4 regions of the Paenibacillus aurantiacus genome follow, and region 3 is predicted to be linked to each of the others. Evidence: predicted binding sites of a transcription regulator. Region 3 holds the regulator's gene; each other region holds the start of a gene.

The links. The regulator Rex, encoded in region 3, represses fermentation and respiration genes when NADH is low (regulators of the CRP and FNR family bind a similar motif). The targets are predictions, from matches to a motif close to TTGTGAAATATTTCACAA.
Region 1: a site for Rex is predicted at 1,849-1,866, ahead of nadA (quinolinate synthase NadA). Genes of this name have one in related genera too.
Region 2: a site for Rex is predicted at 2,654-2,671, ahead of ACFFSY_RS12425 (helical membrane plugin domain-containing protein). Genes of this name have one in related genera too.
Region 4: a site for Rex is predicted at 2,292-2,309, ahead of ACFFSY_RS02755 (formate/nitrite transporter family protein). Genes of this name have one in related genera too.

Annotation. Positions count from the first base shown of each region.
Region 1 is NZ_JBHMDO010000001.1:14,578-19,048, forward strand. Features, by position in the region: gene nadB (L-aspartate oxidase) at 1-841, opposite strand, end outside; gene nadA (quinolinate synthase NadA) at 884-1,822, opposite strand; gene ACFFSY_RS00090 (ABC transporter permease) at 2,067-3,029, opposite strand; gene ACFFSY_RS00095 (ABC transporter permease) at 3,026-4,156, opposite strand; gene ACFFSY_RS00100 (ABC transporter ATP-binding protein) at 4,169-4,471, opposite strand, start outside.
Region 2 is NZ_JBHMDO010000022.1:159,171-163,641, forward strand. Features, by position in the region: gene ACFFSY_RS12415 (DUF4956 domain-containing protein) at 1-334, shown strand, start outside; gene ACFFSY_RS12420 (CotH kinase family protein) at 356-2,305, shown strand; gene ACFFSY_RS12425 (helical membrane plugin domain-containing protein) at 2,759-3,187, shown strand; gene ACFFSY_RS12430 (NAD(P)/FAD-dependent oxidoreductase) at 3,204-4,385, shown strand.
Region 3 is NZ_JBHMDO010000044.1:50,312-54,782, reverse strand. Features, by position in the region: gene ACFFSY_RS27100 (cell wall elongation regulator TseB-like domain-containing protein) at 1-136, opposite strand, end outside; gene ACFFSY_RS27095 (amidohydrolase) at 136-1,437, opposite strand; gene ACFFSY_RS27090 (redox-sensing transcriptional repressor Rex) at 1,418-2,077, opposite strand; gene ACFFSY_RS27085 (ATP-dependent DNA helicase DinG, 3'-5' exoribonuclease type) at 2,074-4,471, opposite strand, start outside.
Region 4 is NZ_JBHMDO010000003.1:411,521-415,991, reverse strand. Features, by position in the region: gene pflB (formate C-acetyltransferase) at 1-133, shown strand, start outside; gene pflA (pyruvate formate-lyase-activating protein) at 171-902, shown strand; gene ACFFSY_RS02760 (Crp/Fnr family transcriptional regulator) at 1,184-1,894, shown strand; gene ACFFSY_RS02755 (formate/nitrite transporter family protein) at 2,364-3,134, shown strand; gene ACFFSY_RS02750 (hypothetical protein) at 3,347-3,829, shown strand; gene ACFFSY_RS02745 (response regulator) at 3,840-4,471, shown strand, end outside.

The sequences.
Region 1 (4,471 bases), on a different contig from region 3:
CATGATAACGGTCCATGAACCGCTCGCCGCGAATATTGCGAAGCACCGCGCCCTCGCCGCGTACCGCTTCCGAGATGAGGAAGCGCGGCGCGCCCGGGTAACAGAGCGACGTCGGGTGAAATTGGATAAACTCCATGTCTTGTATGTAAGCGCCTGCGCGATAGGCCATGGCAACGCCGTCGCCCGTCGCGACGTCCGGGTTGGTCGTATAGCGATAAAGCTGCCCCGTCCCGCCGGAGCACAGCACGGTTGCCTTGCCCCGTACATACAGCCGGCTGCCATCAGGCTTCTGCACGATCGCGCCGCTGCACTCGCCGTCGGCCGTGACCAGATCGATGACGAAGTGGTCGTCCCACACCTCGATTCGCGGTTCCGCCGTCGCCTTCTCCGACAACGCGCGTACGATCTCGAAGCCGGTCGCGTCCCCGTTGGCATGCAAAATACGCCGATGGCTGTGCGCGCCTTCCTTAGTCAACTCGTATTCGCCATTCTCCTGGTCGAACTGCGTGCCCATCCGAACCAGATCCTCGACCCCTTTGGGCCCCTCATGGACAAGCACGTCCACGGCTGCTTCCGAGCAGAGGCCCGCGCCCGCGACGAGCGTATCCTGGCGATGGTATGCCGGTGAATCGTCCTCGGCAATAACCGCAGCGATGCCGCCCTGCGCGTAACGGGTATTGCTATCCATAAGCGACTTCTTCGTAATCATGAGTACGTCATGGGTCTTGCTTGCTTTCAGCGCGGTGAATAAGCCCGCAATGCCGGCGCCGATGACGAGGACGTCTTTCTCGACGACAGGGAGCTCGGATAGATCGATATCTACTAAATAGCGTGGGATCATCGGGTCTCTTCGTTCCTTTCTATGGAAAGAGAGTAGCGCATGCTACTTCACCTGTAACATGCGCTCCAAGGATAAACGGGCTTTATCTGCGACTTCTTCCGGCACGTAAATTTGCGGCTGCATCGTCTCCAGACATTTGACCAACTTCTTCAAGTTGTTGACCTTCATATTCGGGCAAACGAGATATTTGGTCGCGAAGTGGAAAGTCTTGTCTGGACTGTCTAGGCGCAGCTGATAACCCGTACCGTCTTCCGTTCCCACGATAAATTCTTTATTTGGCGATTCTTTACAATACTTGATGATAGCGGTCGTACTGCCGACGAAATCACCCAGCGCCACGACTTCCGGCCGGCATTCCGGATGGACGACGAACTCGGCATTCGGGTATTTGGCTTTCATCTCTTCCACGTCTTTGACAGTCAACATGTCGTGCGTGTTGCAGTAGCCTTCCCAAATGATCATCTTCTTGTCGGTCTTCTGCTGCACATAGTGGCCGAGGTTCTTATCCGGCACCCAAATAATTTCGTCCGATTCGACGGAATTGACGACGCGTACCGCATTGGCCGATGTACAGCAAATATCGGTCTCCGCCTTAATCTCGGCCGACGAGTTAATGTACGTCACGACGGTCGCGTTCGGGTGCTGTGCCTTCAGCTTGCGAAGACCGTCCACGTTCACCATGTCCGCCATCGGGCAGCCGGCCCGCTCGTCGGGGATAATGACCGTCTTGTTCGGGGCCAGAATCTTCGCACTCTCGCCCATGAAGTGCACGCCGCAGAAGACGATTACATCCGCATCCGTCTGGGCCGCTTTCTGTGCCAGAAGGAAGGAGTCCCCGCGAAAATCCGCCACTTCCTGAATTTCGTCGCGCTGATAATAATGAGCGAGTATGATGGCATTACGCTCTTTCTTTAATTGCATCAGGCGTTCGCGCAGCTCCCGATTCTGTTCGGCTTTGCGCTCGAGTGCCAATGCTTCCATGTCGTGACCTCTCCTCTTTTTCCACTTTGTGAACAGATGCACAAACTTATCGATAAAAACAGATATAGTGTGAACCATCTCGGGGAAATTCATTTGATTAAGAATTAATTTACACAAGGGGCGAAACGCTGTCAATAAAGACGCCACAAGAAAAACCCCCATGCCTTCGCGTATTCGAAAGCATGAGGGCGCACAGCCATCAGGATGGACCAATTTGGCTTGAAATGGTACTCTCGTATATCGCTTAGCGTTTGCTCGGATCGTAAGGCTCGCCCAGCGCGCCGGGCGCACGGGAACGACCAACCGCCGCCGCAAGCACGAGCAGCGTCAATAAGTAAGGCAGCATGTAGAAGAATTCATCCGGAATCTGCTGCGAGAACTCGAACAGCTGCGCGAAGTTCCGAAGCGAGATGGCGAAGCCGAAGAAGATCGCCGCGCCGGCTGCGCCGAGCGGATGCCATTTGCCGAAAATAACGGCCGCCAACGCGATGAAGCCTTGACCGGAAATCGTGTTATGCGCGAACGTGCCCGTCGTCGTCAGCGTGATCGTTGCGCCGCCAAGGCCCGCCATTACGCCGCTGAGCAACACGCCGATGTAGCGATATTTCGTAACCGAGATACCGACCGTGTCCGCCGAGCCCGGATGCTCGCCAACCGCGCGAAGGCGCAGGCCGAACGGGGTCTTGAACAGGACAAACCATACAACCGCGATCATGACGATACAGAGATACGTGGTCGGATACGCCGTGAACAGACCTTCGCCAATGAGCGGAATATCCGACAATCCCGGAATCGCATATTTGGAGAACATCTCGACCGAATCCGTCTCGCCGGCCCCATTGTACAGGCTTTTCACCAGGTAGAGGGAGAAGCCGAGCGCCAGGAAGTTGATGACCGTACCAACGACGACCTGATTCGCTTTGAACGTGATCGTCGCCAGCGCGTGCAGCAAGGCAAAGAGCGTGGCAAATACCATCGCCGCGACGATGCCTACCCATGCCGCGGACATTCCGCCCATGCCGCTGCGCGCCGCATAGTCGGCGCCGACCGCCGCCCCGAAGGCACCTGCGGTCATGAGTCCTTCCAGTCCGATATTAACAACGCCGGAGCGCTCTGACAGTAAGCCGCCGAGCGCGACGAATATAAGTGCGGTCGAGAACACGAGCGTCGTGTTCATCAATTGACCGAGAATTTCAATTACGTTCATGTGCGTGACGCCTCCTTGCTGCCGTCGGCCGGCTTGTTTCTACGGAAGGAGAACGGCTTCATGATGAGGCGCACGATGCCATGCGAAGCGATGAAGAAGATGATCGCGCCGATGACGATACGCACGACTTCCGTCGGCACGTCGGCCTCGAAGCTCATTCCACCCGAACCGTAAGTCAGCCCGCCGAACAGAATGGCCGCCAGCAAAATGCCGATTGGCGTGTTGCCGCCCAGGAGCGATACCGCGATGCCGTCAAACCCGTAGCCTGGAGACGCCGACGCAATCGTTTGAAAACCGAATACGCCGAGCACCTCGAACGCGCCGCCCAGACCGGCGAACGCGCCAGCGATGAACATCGATTTGACGACCGTGCGGCCGACGTTCATCCCCGCGTAATGCGCGGCATCCGGATTGAGACCAACCGCGCGAAGCTCGTACCCTTGTTTCGTTTTCCACAACAGGATATAGAAAATGGCGACACACAGCAGCGCGACGATCGTACCGCCGTGCATGCGCGCATGATCCATGGCTTCGGATAACCAGCCAATAGACCATGAAGCCGATTCGTGCACTTCCATGGACTTCTGCTGTCCTTTCTCGCTAAGCCATGTGCTGATGACGTAGTTCGCGAAGTAGAGACCGATCCAGTTCATCATGATGCTCGAAATAACTTCGTTCACGCCGCGCTTGGCTTTCAGATAGCCGACGATGCCAGCCCAGATGCCGCCGAACACCGCTCCTCCGATCATCGCCAGCGGCGCATGAATAAACCATGGCAGATCCAGCTTCACGCCGATAAGCGTCGCGCCGAGCATACCCATGACGAATTGTCCTTCAGCGCCGATGTTGAACAGCCCCGTCCGGAACGCGAAGGCGACGGACAAGCCTGTGAAAATCAACGGCGTAATCGCGCGAATCGTCTCGCCGATATCGTAAGGACTGTCGATCAGCTTACCGAACAGCGAACCGTACGCGACGAGCGGATTAAAGCCGCCGGCCAGCATCACGATGGCACCGGTAATCAGACCGAGAATAATAGCGACGATCGGGACGAGCGAAGAGGACTTCGTGAAAATCTTGATGCCTTTGCCTAAAGCCTTGTTATATTGTTTCTCTGGTGATTCCATACCTTCACCCCCCTACGCGTTGGTGTCGCCCGCCATCAGCATGCCCAGGCGCTGGTTGTCGCGGTTGAGCGGATCAACCTCGCCGACGATTCGCCCTTCGTACATAACGGCAATTCGATCCGATAATTCAAACAGCTCGTCCAGTTCGAAGGAAACGAGCAGTATGGCCTTCCCCTCATCCCTCGCTTGACGCAGCCGCTGTTGGACATACTCAATCGCGCCGATATCCAAGCCGCGCGTCGGTTGTACGGCGATCAGCAGCGAAGGGTCACGCCACAGTTCACGTGCAATGATCGCCTTCTGCTGGTTACCGCC
Region 2 (4,471 bases), on a different contig from region 3:
CGCGGGTGCGGGCTTCTACACGCTGGCGCTCGTCAGCTCCGTTATCGTCGGGCTCATCTTGTTCTTCTTTATCAAGAAATCTTCATTCGAAACGCCCTATCTGCTCGTGCTGAACTGCGCCGAAGATCAAGATGAGGAAGAAGCGCTCAAGCTTGTCGCCAAGACGGTCAAACGTTACAACGTCAAACAAAAGACGGTGACGGACGGCAATATCGAGACGACGGTGGAGATCCGGATGAAGGAGAAGGAAGGCCGGTTCGTGAACGGACTGACGGCGATTGGCGGCGTGAAGAGCGCGGTGCTCATCAGCTACAGCGGCGATTATGTATCTTAAGCGGGGGAGGAGCGAATGAGGATGAGAGCGAAAGCAGCGCCCTTGCTGCTGTTGGTCCTGCTACTGCTGGCCATGACCGGTTGCTCCGCTCTGGGCGCGAGTGTTCCGGGCAGCAGCGCCCTCGGCGGCAGGATCTCGGCGGATGCTGCTTCGGCGGATACGGCGACCTCGAGCGCGGAAGAGCAGAAGCTGGATACGCAGGTATTTCCGAAGGATAAGGTCGTCGACGTGAAGATCACGCTGGACGAAGCGGATTTCCAGGATATGCTCGATAACGCGAGCGCGGAAGAATATAAGATGGCGACCGTCGAATACAACGGCGTGAAATACGAGAATGTGGCGGTGCGGACGAAAGGCAACCTGAGCCTGCGCAGCGTCGTCAATTCGGATTCCGACCGCTACAGCTTCAAGCTGTCGTTCGACGAATATATTTCGAGCCAGACGATCGAAGGCATACGCAAAATCAATCTCAACAATAACTTCAGCGACGCGACGTACATGCGGGAGTTCCTCGCTTACGAGCTGGCGGAATCGATGGGATTGCCGACGCCGAAATTCTCGTACGTCAACGTCTACGTGAACGGGGAATTGAAAGGATTCTACCTGGCGGTCGAGCAGATCGGCGAGGCATATCTGGACCGCAACTTCGACAACGCCTACGGCGCGCTCTACAAGGCGAACGGCGGCGCAGGCAGCGAGCTGAACTGGCTGAAGACGCTGAAGGCCTACGTCGGGCTCGATCTGAAGAGCGAGTCCGCCAATGACGGCGTGCTGCTCGAGATGTTGGATGAGCTCAACAACGGGACGAATTACGAGTCGGCGCTCGACGTCGAGAACGCGCTGAAGTTCATCGCCCTCAACGTGCTGAGCGGCAACATGGACAGCTACCTCGGGCAGAACAAGCACAATTATTATTTGTACGAGAACAACGGCATATTCTCGGTGCTGCCTTGGGATTACAACATGGCGTTCGGCGGATTCGGCGGCTCGGGCATTCTCATCGACGAGCCGACGCAGGGGACGCTGGCTGACCGGCCGCTGGTCGATAAGCTGCTGAAGGTGGATGCCTACAAGACGAAATATCACAATATATTGGCCAGAGCGATGGAAGGGTATTTGGCGAAGGATGCTTTCGCGGCCAGGGTAGCCGAGCTGTCGCAGCTCATCTCTGCATACGTCAAGCAGGACCCGACGGCGTTCTACACGTACGAGCAGTATGAAGCGGCCATTCCGGAGCTGATCAGCTTCAACGATACGCAGACGGCGAGCATCCAAGCCCAGCTGGACGGTACGTCGCCGTCGTCGGGCGACGGTTCGGGTAGCGGCGGCGGAATGGGACGCGGCGGCATGGGCGGTATGGGCGGCATGCTGCCCGGTGCTGGCGGCGCGAACGTCGGCCAAGCGCCCGAGCCGCCAGGCGGGCAATCCGCGGAAGCGGGCCCGGGCGGAGACGTCGCGTTCGATGCAGGTGCGCTTGCAGGTCCGGCGGGCGGCGCCGGCGGCGAGACCGTGACGGAGCCGAACCCAAGCGGGCAGCGGACGCCGAACGGGGCGCAGACGAGCCCGAATGTCGCGCAGACCCCAAGCGCAGGGCAGACAGACTCGAATGCGAATGGTCGGCAGCAAGCGGCGCAGGGAGGCGTCAACGGGCAGCAGGCAACGGGCGGTGCGCGAACGGGCCCGAACGGGCAGGCGGCAGGCAACGCGCAGGGAGGCGTCAACGGGCCGCAACCGCCGGGCGACTGGCCGGGCCAGAACGGTCAAGGGTTTGGCGGCGGCATGCGTCCGGACGGTGCTCAGGGCTTCGGCGGTATGGGCGGAGGACCAGGCGGCATGGGCTTCGGCCCGGGAGGCCAGCAGGCGGCGCAGCCGGAGGGGAGCGTCAAGGAGGCGATAACGTCCGGCATCGCTGTCGTCGTGCTTCTGCTGGCATGTCTGGTCGTCGTATTCTATAAGCGCAAGCGGTTATAAGCATGACAACGAGCCGCCACCGGTCCGGGGGCGGCCTGTTGTCGATTCTAGCGCGTCGCGACATAGCCGTTAAATCAAACTCATGATAATGACCAGCAGCGCTTGGGTGATCGCCTGGGTCAAATAATTCCGGTTCAAGGTCTCGCACTTATTGTGGAAATTCGGCCGGATTTTTGTTGCTTTTCAAACAAATTGAGTCCGGAAAGAAAAAAATTATTGTTCACCTTTTGTTCAAAGGTGTAGAATAAGGTGAAGGTTAAAATTCGTTCTTGCCTGCGCAGCGCGCTCGGAGCTTTCCGATCGTGAATAAAACGCGTTAATTAGAGGGTCAGACTCCTCTGGCTTTTTATGTGAAAACTGTCACAAGGCGCTTGGACCTTAACCGGAACAGGCCGAAGCAGGCACGCGAACTGGTAACCAAACCGTGATTTTCCGTAAAGGAGGACGTTTCTAATGTCAACACCTGAGGCTGTACAAACGGCTGAGCTGACGGCCAGCAAGCAGTTGGATATTCTGGATCAGCTGATCAAGCCGGAGGTTCAAGAATCGCTAACCGTTCTGGTGGAGAACCTGCCGAAACTGGCGGAGATGGTCACGATGATGACCAAGGCTTACGATTTCGCGCAAAGCATTGCCACGGACCAAGTGCTCATTAACGACATGATGGGCGGCTTAGGCGAAATGGTAACTCCCGTTGTCGATAAGGCGAAGGGCATTGCGGCTGCAGCAATCGAGGCGAACGACCGTGCACAAGTCGAGACGACGTCGATCGGTCTGTTCGGCATGCTGAAAATGCTCAAAGATCCGCAAGTCCAAAAAACGCTCCGTTTTGCACAGGCGTTCCTGAACGCTATGGCAGAACGCGACCAGAACAAACTGTAGGGAACGGGGGATAAACATGTCCAGAGAAATTCTCATTCTTGGCGGCGGCTACGGCGGTTTGTTGACCGCATTGACAGCGCGTCAATACTTGTCGGCCGAAGAAGCGACAATCACGCTCGTGAACCGCTTCCCGACGCACCAAATCATCACCGAGCTGCACCGTCTGGCTGCAGGCAGCATCGCCGAGCCAGCTGTTTCCCTGTCGCTTGAGAAGCTGCTTCGCGGCAAGAACGTGAACCTGGTAATCGACACCGTCGCGGCTATTAAGCCAGACCAGAAGAGCGTTGAGCTGGCAAGCGGCGTCGTATACTCCTACGATGCGCTCGTTATCGCGCTTGGTTCCGAGACCGCGTTCTTCGGTATCCCGGGCCTCGAAGAGAACAGCTTCGTGCTGAAATCCGTTAATGATGCGAACCGCATCCGCGCGCACGTGGAAGCTCGCCTCGACGCTTACAAAGCATCGGGCAACAAAGCTGACGCGCGTATCGTGGTTGGCGGCGGCGGTCTGACGGGCATCGAGCTCGTAGGCGAATTCGCCGACAAGCTGCCGGTTGTCTGCCGTGAGAAAGGCATCGATTACAACGACATCGAGCTGTACTGTGTCGAAGCAGGTCCGTCGATCCTGGCCGGCTTCCCGCAGAACCTCGTTGACCGTGCATACAAATCGCTCGAGAAGCGTGGCGTGAAATTCCTCGTGGGTCTGGCGATCACGGAGATGACCAAGACGACGGTCTCCCTCAAGGACGGCCAAACGATCGAAACGAACACGCTCGTCTGGACGGGCGGCGTAGGCGGCAACGCCGTTGTCGCGAACTGCGGCATCGAAGTAAACCGCGGCCGCGCGACCGTTACCGACACGCTGCATTCCACTTCGCACCCGGACGTCTTCCTCGCTGGCGACAGCGCGGTCGTCATCCCGAGCGAAGGCGCGCGTCCATACCCGCCAACGGCTCAGCTGGCTTGGCAGATGGGCGAAGTCGTCGGCTACAACCTGGCGGTGAAGTTCAAAGGCGGCGTCGAAGACGTGTTCACGCCGGTGTTCTCCGGTACGCTGGGCAGCCTCGGACGCAAAGACGCGATCGGCATGATCGGCGGCAACCAAACGCACCTGAAAGGTCTGCCGGCTACGCTTATGAAGGAAGCGTCCAACATTCGCTACCTGTCGCACATCCACGGTCTGTTCGCGCTGGCTCACTAAGAGCAGAACGGTACTAGATCGGTTTATACAGAGAAAGGTCGCCTTAGCGGGCGGCCTTTTTTCGCGTCTGGGGCTGCTTGGCGGGC
Region 3 (4,471 bases):
CCTCCCACCGCGGGCCTTGAACGTGCATGTAATAAGCGTTGAGGCCGACCAGCAGCGTCACCAGGACGACCGCTGAAAATAACGCAATCCGCACGGGCGTCCAAAACGGTGAACGTTTGCGACGTACTGTTCGCATTAACGGGCGAGCAACCCTTCGAATGCACGTTGAGCTTCGGCCATAATTTGCTCCTCGTCGAGCAGCGTGCACACGCCCGACTTCACGACCTGGCGGCCGTCAACCCAGACATGCTGCACGTCGCGGCCTGAGCCGCTGTACACGAGATGCGAGACGATATCCGTCTGCGGGTAGAAATGCGGCTGTTCCGTATTAATGGCAATGAAATCGGCCTTCATGCCGGTTTTCAGCGCGCCGATCTCGTCCGCTTGCCAGATCGCCCGAGCTCCATAGACGGTTCCCATGCGGAGCGCTTCTATTGCCGGGATCGCCGTCGGGTCGCCGGAGACGCCTTTGTGAATCAGCGCCGCGATGCGAATCTCGTCGAACAAATCCAAGTTGTTGTTGCTAGCCGCGCTGTCCGTGCCAAGCGATACGGTGACGCCCGCTCTCAGCAGGTCGGGGACGCGCGCGACGCCGCTTGCCAGCTTCAAATTCGACGCCGGATTATGGGAAATGGCTACGCCGCGCTCGGCCAGCAGCGCAATTTCCTCATCGTTCAAGTGCACGGCATGCGCAACGAGCGACGGCCGGGAGAAGAAGCCCAGCTTGTCGAGATGCTCAACCGGCCGCGTGCCGTAATCGTTCACGTTCTGCTGGACTTCCGCTGCGGACTCGGACATATGCGTATGAAGCGGCACGTTCAACTCATGGGCCGCTGCGACGATACGCTCAATGTAATCCGGCGGACACGTGTAAGGCGCATGCGGCGACAGCATCGTACGGATCCGCCCGTTTGCCTGACCATTCCAGTCCTTGGCGAACTGCTTCGCTTCCTCCAGCTTCGCGGTCTGCTCCGCCGGCGAGCATAAGCCGATTACGCCGCGTGTCAGCACGCCGCGCATACCCGACTGCTCGACGACCTTTGCCAGAATCGGCATCCGGTCATACATGTCCACGAACGTCGTCGTGCCGGATTTCAACATTTCAATGACCGCCAGGGCATTACCCCAATGCGCGTCATCGTCGTTGAACTTGCCTTCCATTGGCCACATCTTATCTTGCAGCCATACTTGAAGCGCTTCATCATCCGAGTAGCCGCGCAGCAGCGACATCGCCGAATGGGCATGCGTATTGATCAAGCCCGGCATGAAGACCAAGCCTCTGCCGTTGATGCGCTCCGCCCCTTCGGGAGCCGGCGACGGAGCAGCCTCGCCTATGTATGTAATGCGGTCGTTCTCTACAACCATATGGCCTCTCACCAAAGGCTGATTATCGTCCATCGTGACGAAGGTGCCGTTCTCAATCCACAACCGGTTCATTCTCGGTCTCTCCTTCTTTCTCCAAATAATAGGCCAGACTAAGCAGGTCGCGTGTAAAATCCGCATAATGAATACGAACGTGTTCGGGTACGCGCAGAATGACAGGCGCGAAGTTCAAGATCCCTTCGACGCCTGCCGCAACGAAACGGTCCGCCACGTTCTGCGCTTCGAATGCCGGCACCGTGATGATGCCGATTCGAATGTTCAGCTCTTTGACCTTCTCGATCAAACTGTCCATAGGCTGCACGGTCAGACTGTTAATCTTCGTGCCGACGATCGGCGCGTGCGCGTCGAATACCGCCGTTATTTTCATATTATCCTTCAAATACGTATTATAATTGCATAACGCGCGGCCCAAATTACCGGCACCGACCAGTCCGACGCTGAGCGGCTGGTCTAGTTTCAGGATCTGCCGGATTTTCTCGATGAGATAGGACACATCGTAACCGATCCCTTTGCGCCCGAACTCGCCGAAATAAGCTAAGTCTTTGCGAATTTGCGCCGGATTCAGATCGAGTTTGTTGCCAAGTTCCTGAGAGGAGACCGTCTGAATATCCCGCTTATGCAAATCGCCGAGCACTTGAAGATAGACGGGAAGCCGGCGCACGACGGCCTCGGAAATTTTGAACGTCTTCGTCATGAGCGAACCTCCTCTCCTGTTTCGGTGGACAACCAATTGCGAATGCGCGGGACGATTTGATCCAAATGCATGGTCTCGATCTTCGGACCCGGCAGCGAATATAGGAAATATTTGCCGTAGTAGGTATCAATGACGCGCGTATCATAAATCAGCACGATTCCTTTGTCCTTCGAGGTGCGCACGAGCCGGCCGAAGCCTTGCTTGAATTTGATGACAGCTTGCGGCACCGACAACTTCATGAATGGGTTCTGCTTCTGCTGCTGCAGCAGCTCCGACTTCGCTTCGATCAAAGGATGGTTCGGCGGTTGGAACGGAAGACGGACGATCGCAAGACATGTCAGCGCATCCCCCGGTATATCGACGCCTTCCCAGAAGCTGCTCGTGCCCAATAGGACGGACTTGGCCTGCTGCTGGAACCGCTTGGTCAACTTGCTGCGATTGCCGCTGTCAATGCCCTGCCCGATAAGCTGAATGCCGCTTGCGGCGAGCAGCTCCTTCAACGGGTCGTACACTTGCTTCAGCATCCTGTACGAGGTGAACAGGACGAGCATCCGTCCTTTCGTCTCCACGGCAGTATCGGCCAGCGACTTGATTAGCAGTTCGTTAAAGTAAGGATCGCCGGCAGCCCCTTTCAATACGGGCAAATTGCGCGGGATTACGACGAGCGCCTGCTCTCTGTAGTTGAACGGAGATGGCAGTTGAACCGTCTTCAGCCTGCCGTTCTTCTCGTCTTCCGCCAGCCCCAGCTGCTCCGCTGCGTATTGGAACGACTTCTGGACCGACAACGTGGCGGAGGTAAGCACGACGCTCTTCTTGGCATCGAAGAAGTGAGTGCGAAGCTGTTCGCTCACGTCGGCCGGAACGGCATAGAGGTGAATCGACTTGGCCCGGAAATTCGTATTCGCTTCCAGCCAGTAGACCATATCGATCTTATCCGCCTTCATAAAGGTACGCAGCTCGTCGCGCGCGCGGGTCAAATCTTTGACGGTGCCGCTTAAGTCCGTCACCATCGCGGTGATCACCGTATCGTCGACCTCATCCTTGATCTCGCTGAACACTTTGTCGAGCGTTCGCACGATTTTGCTCAAATGGCCGTGCACGCTCTCTTCCACGATCTGCGCATCGCTCCACCCTTTCGGCAAATTGCCGTGACGCAATCGCAGTACCAGCTGCCCGGTCTCCGCCGAATCGGATGAACCGCTGCCCATCATGGCATAGAGCAGTTCGTACAACCGATCCCAATCATCCCGCAAGTCGCCGAAGTCCGGCAAAATCTCGTCAATCTTCTCCCGCCAAGCCAGCGACTTGTCGGAAGGCTCGCCCGCTAGCTTGTGAATCAGGCTGATCAATTGACCGTTGCGTGCGTCCTTCGCCAGACGGATAACGGGATGCTGCACGGATAAATACGAAATTTGCGTGCCCAGATGCTTGCCGGCGACTTCCTCGAGGTGATGGGCTTCGTCGACGATCAGTTGCTCGTAGCCTGGCAATAACCGGTGATCGGCGCGGATATCGGTGAACAGCATCGAGTGATTCGTAATGACGACGTCCGCAAGATTCGCTTCCTGCTTCGCTCTATGGTAGTAGCACCGCTTGAACCACGGGCAGCTTCGATTCAGACAGGAGTCCGCGTCGCTGGCAACCGTTCCCCAGAATTCCGTGCCTTTGTTGCCGAAATTGAGTTCTTCTTGATCGCCGTGTCCGGTCTCCGACAGCCATACGACCATCTGCGAAGCCGTGATCCGGTCCTCCGTAGGCGAGGCGAAATCATGCATGTTCACTTTGCCTTCGAATTTGCGCAGGCACAAATAGTTGCCGCGCCCCTTGAAGATGGCTGCCCGGAATGGCGCCGGCATTACCTGCTGCAGCAGCGGCAGATCCCGCTGACGCAGCTGTTCCTGCAAATTGATCGTATGCGTGCTGACGACTATCTTCTTGTCTTGCTGGATACCATAAAACAGAGCGGGGATGAGATAACCGAGCGATTTGCCCGTTCCCGTTCCCGCTTCAATCAACAGATGCCGGTTCTGCTCAAGCGCGGCCAGCACCTCAGTAAACATTATATTTTGAGGCTCACGTTCCTCGTAACCGGGGATGAGCGCCTTAATATTCTCTTTTAGTCCGCCTAGAAACTCGTCGAACGTCCATTCCGCAACGGGTATGTTTTCGCCTTCACGCGGCGGCTGCTCTTCCGTCCAGTCGCCGGCTTGCATCGCGAACTGCCTGAAATACTGATAGGCATCCGAATCCACGGAGGACATCGTTTCCTTGCGAATCGCGATCTCGTTCACGAGCCAGCCCGTATCGTCGATGGCGTCTCCAAGCAGCGAAGCGATGCGCTGCAGCGTTAGCAGCGGCAATTGCTCCAATTTGCGATAACACGCCGCAAATAGC
Region 4 (4,471 bases), on a different contig from region 3:
CGACGCCATGGAGCACCCGGAGAACTACCCGCAGCTGACCATTCGCGTCTCGGGCTATGCCGTCAATTTCATCAAACTGACGAGAGAGCAGCAGCTCGACGTCATCAGCCGCACGTTCCACGGGGAAATTTGACAGCCAGACGTGCATCAAAGAGAGGAGCGTGGCCCGCATGAAAGGCCGCATACATTCGATGGAAACCTTCGGGACGGTGGACGGCCCCGGCATCCGCTTCGTCTTGTTCATGCAGGGCTGCGCGCTGCAATGCCAATTTTGTCATAACCCCGATACATGGGATACGACCGGAGGCCGCCAGGTGACGGTAGAGGAGATTGTGGCCGAAATCGAGCCGTACCTGCCTTATTATAAGGGCTCGGGCGGCGGCATCACGGTGACGGGCGGGGAGCCGACGCTGCAAGCACCCTTCGTTGCGGAGCTGTTCAAGGCGTGCAAGGAGCGGTTCGGGCTGCACACCGCGCTGGACAGCTCGGGATTCTGCGAGACGTCCCACGCAGAGGCGCTGATGGCGCATACCGACCTCGTGCTGCTGGATCTGAAGCAGATGAACAAGAAGAAGCACGAATGGTTGACCTCCCAGCCGAACGACCGCATTCTGAAATTCGCGCGATGGCTGTCTTCGATCGGCAAGCCGGCGTGGATCCGGCACGTGCTCATCCCGGGCGTCACGGATAACGCGGAAGATTTGAACGCCTTGGGCGAATTCATCTCGCTGCTCACCAACGTCGAGAAGCTCGAACTGCTGCCTTACCATCGGATGGGCGTCTACAAGTGGCAGGCACTGGGCCGGACTTATCCGCTCGAAGGCGTGCCGACTCCGACGGAACGGGATATTAGGCGGGCTCGTGAAGTCATCGACAGAGCCATGAAGCATATCGTGCTGTAACGAGGTTACGAGCACGCGAAGAAGGCGCACCCGCGCCTTTTTTGGCGTCGGTTCGCCCGGTCGCTTGCCGATGCCGTCAGGGTTTTCCCTCCGGCATTCGAGGCGGAGCGTGCAGGGAAGGGAGTATTCCCCGACCGCCGCCTGTGATTTTCCTCATAGGCAGCATAGGGGAATTCCGCCGCAAAGATCAGTGGAGCCCCCGATGTTCGGCATTGGCCGCGGCGCGTTATGATGGAGGTAACAAGGAAGCCCGTCGCGGGCGGAAGAAGGGGACGGATGAAATGGGGATGACGGTTGGGCGCGCGGAGGGACTGGAACCGGTATTGTCGAACGAGAGCTTTGAACTGCTCAAGAGCATCATGTACGTCAAGAATGCCGAGAAAGGCAGCAGCCTGTTCTGGGAGGGCGATAAGGCGGATAAGTTGTTCTTCATCTTCAGCGGGCGGGTCCGGACGATCAAATCGTCGGACAGCGGGCGGACGCTCACGTTGTATCTGCATCAGAAGGGCGATCTGGTCGGTCAAATGGATCCGTTCCACGATTCGCTGCACGGCTTCGGCGCGGAGGTGACCGAGGATGCGAAGGTCGGCGTCATCCAGCGCAAGGACCTGGAGGTGCTGTTGTGGCAGCACGGCGATCTGGCGGTGGAGTTCATGAAGTGGATGGGGCTGATGCACCGGCTGACGCAGACCAAATTCCGCGACCTGATGATGTTCGGCAAGACCGGCGCGCTCTGCTCGCTGCTCATCCGGCTTAGCAATTCCTACGGCAAAGACAGGGACGGCGGCATCTTCATCGACCTGAAGATCAACAACACCGAGATGGCCGACATGATCGGCGCGACACGGGAGAGCGTCAACCGGATGCTGAGCGACCTGAAGAAGGAGGGCGCGATCCAATACGCCGACGGCCACTTCATGATCAAGGATCTTCATTACTTGCGGGATGTCTGCCACTGCGAGAATTGTCCGAAAGAAATTTGTCGGATGTAGCCGATTGGTTTGCGTTCCCAATCGCGAGATTGGGAATGCAGCATTCGGCGATCCTGTAGCCGATTGGTTTGCGTTCCCAATCGTGAGATTGGGAATGCAGCATTCGGCGATCGTGTAGCCGATTGGTTTGCGTTCCCAATCGTGAGATAGGGAATGCAGCATTCGGCGATCGTGTAGCCGATTGGTTTGCGTTCCCAATCGTGAGATAGGGAATGCAGCATTCGGCGATCCTGTAGCCGATTGGTTTGCGTTCCCAATCGTGAGATAGGGAATGCAGCATTTGGCGATCCTGTAGCCGATTGGTTTGCGTTCCCAATCGTGAGATAGGGAATGCAGCATTCGGCGATCGTGTAGCCGATTGGTTTGCGTTCCCAATCGCGAGATTGCAGCCCCTGGTAAGTGAGCAATTTCACAGCTCCACCCCGGAAGCGGGCGTATACTCGGCTCCATAGAGAGCGGAGGGATGGAGATGGGCTATACGAAACCGGAACGACTGGCGGAGCTTGCAATCCTTACAGGAGTGAAGAAGGCAGCCTTGCCGCTGCGGTCCCAAGCGCTGCTCGGCTTTGCGGCCGGGGCTTACATCGCGCTCGGGTATGCGCTGGCAATCAAGGCGAGCGCCGCCGTGCCCGAATCGTGGGGCGGCATGAACGGCTTGATCGGCGCGGCGGTGTTTCCGCTAGGGCTCATGCTATGCCTGGCGGCCGGCGGCGAATTGCTTACGGGCAACATGATGGCGGTCCCGTTCGCCGCCTATGCGGGCCGGGTCTCCTGGCGGGGATGGATGGCCAACTGGAGTGTGATCACTGTCGGCAACTTCGCGGGCGCGTTGTTCGTCGCCTACGTCTTCGGCCATCTAGGAGGGCTGACGGAGCACGGCGCCGCGCTGGCGAGAACCGCGGTGCTCGCCGCAAGCAAGCTGGAGGAGCCCTTTGGCGTCGCGTTCCTGTCGGGAATCGGCTGCAATTGGCTCGTCAGCTTGGCGGTATGGATGGCTGGCGGTTCGAAGGACGGCGCGGGCTTCGCCGCCGCGGTCTGGTTCCCCACGATGGCATTCGTGGCGCTCGGCTTCCAGCACGTCGTGGCCAACATGTTCCTCATCCCGGCGGCGATCTTCGCCGGCCAGGCGGACTGGCTGGATTGGCTGCGCAACTTCGTGCCCGTATATCTCGGCAATGCGGCAGGCGGCGCGATCTTTGTCGGCGGACTGTACGGAGCCGTCTATCTTCGACGGTTGTGAGCGGGGCGCGTGCCGGTCGCGATGGGATCGAGGCCAGAGGTCGCATGCGGCGCTGCAGGGAGGGACGGCCTCCAAGCGGCGCCGCTTTGTACTGTAGGGGCATTCCCTTATGGGGGAATAGGGGCGTTCCCTTACATACATGCCAACGCCGGCATTCTACAATAAGAGGAAGGCGAACTTGGGTCAACCGTAGAAAGAAAGGTGAAGAACCATTGAATGGACTACGACTTCAAGAGCGGTTGTCGCTTGCGCTTGCGCGGCTGTGCCGCAGCAGCGGGAGCGATTTTGCCGCATTGGCGCTGCCGGCGGCCGATTATCGCCTTATGCGCTGGAATATCGTGTTGGGCGGCCGCAATGCGAAAGTCGCGCAGTTGAAGATCAAGCCGGGCGTCGGCATTGGCGGTATGGTGCTGCGGCATGGAACGGTATACACTGTTAACGAGATCGAAAACGCGGAATTGTTGACCGAATGTCCGGTTATGCTGGCGGAGCGGCTGACGGCGGGAATCGCATATCCCGTGCAGGCGGAGCCAGGCGGCTATAGCGGCATTCTCCTTTTGGGCAGAAGAGGCAGGCAGGCGTACGAGAAGAAGGAGCTTCCATGGGCGGAGGCGCCGCTGCGGCTGTCCGAGCTGACGGGCGACAAGGCCGATGGTGGCGAGGCATATACCGCACCGGTCGATGCTAAGGAGTGAAGAATCGAAAATGATAAAAATCTTGATCGTGGACGACCACGCCATGGTGCGCTCCGGCATGCGGTTACTGCTGGACGGCAAGGCGGATATCGAGGTCGTCGGAGAAGCGTCCGAAGGCGACGAGGGCATTCGCGAGGCGGAGGCGCTGCGTCCGGATGTCGTCTTGATGGACTTAAGCATGCCGCACGGCAAGGATGGGCTGACGGCTGCCGCGGAGCTGAAGGAACGCATGCCGGACGTTGCCGTGCTCATCTTGACCATGCATGACGACGACGAATATTTGTTCCGGGCGATCCATGCAGGCGCCGCGGGCTACGTGCTCAAGAGCGCGCCGCACGAGGAGCTGCTCACGGCAATCCGATCCGTCGCCAAGGGCGACGCCTACCTGTACCCGACGGCCACGAAACGGCTCATGCACGAATACGTGGAGCGGATGAAGCGGGGCGAGAGCGCGGATGTGTTCGATACATTGTCGGAGCGGGAGAAGGAAGTGCTGACGCTGGCGGCCCAAGGGTATGCGAATAAGGAAATCGCCGAGCAGCTGACGATCAGCGTCAAGACGGTCGAGACGCACAAGAGCAACGTGATGGAGAAGCTCGGGCTGAAGACGCGGCCGGAACTGATCAAATTCGCGATGAAAAA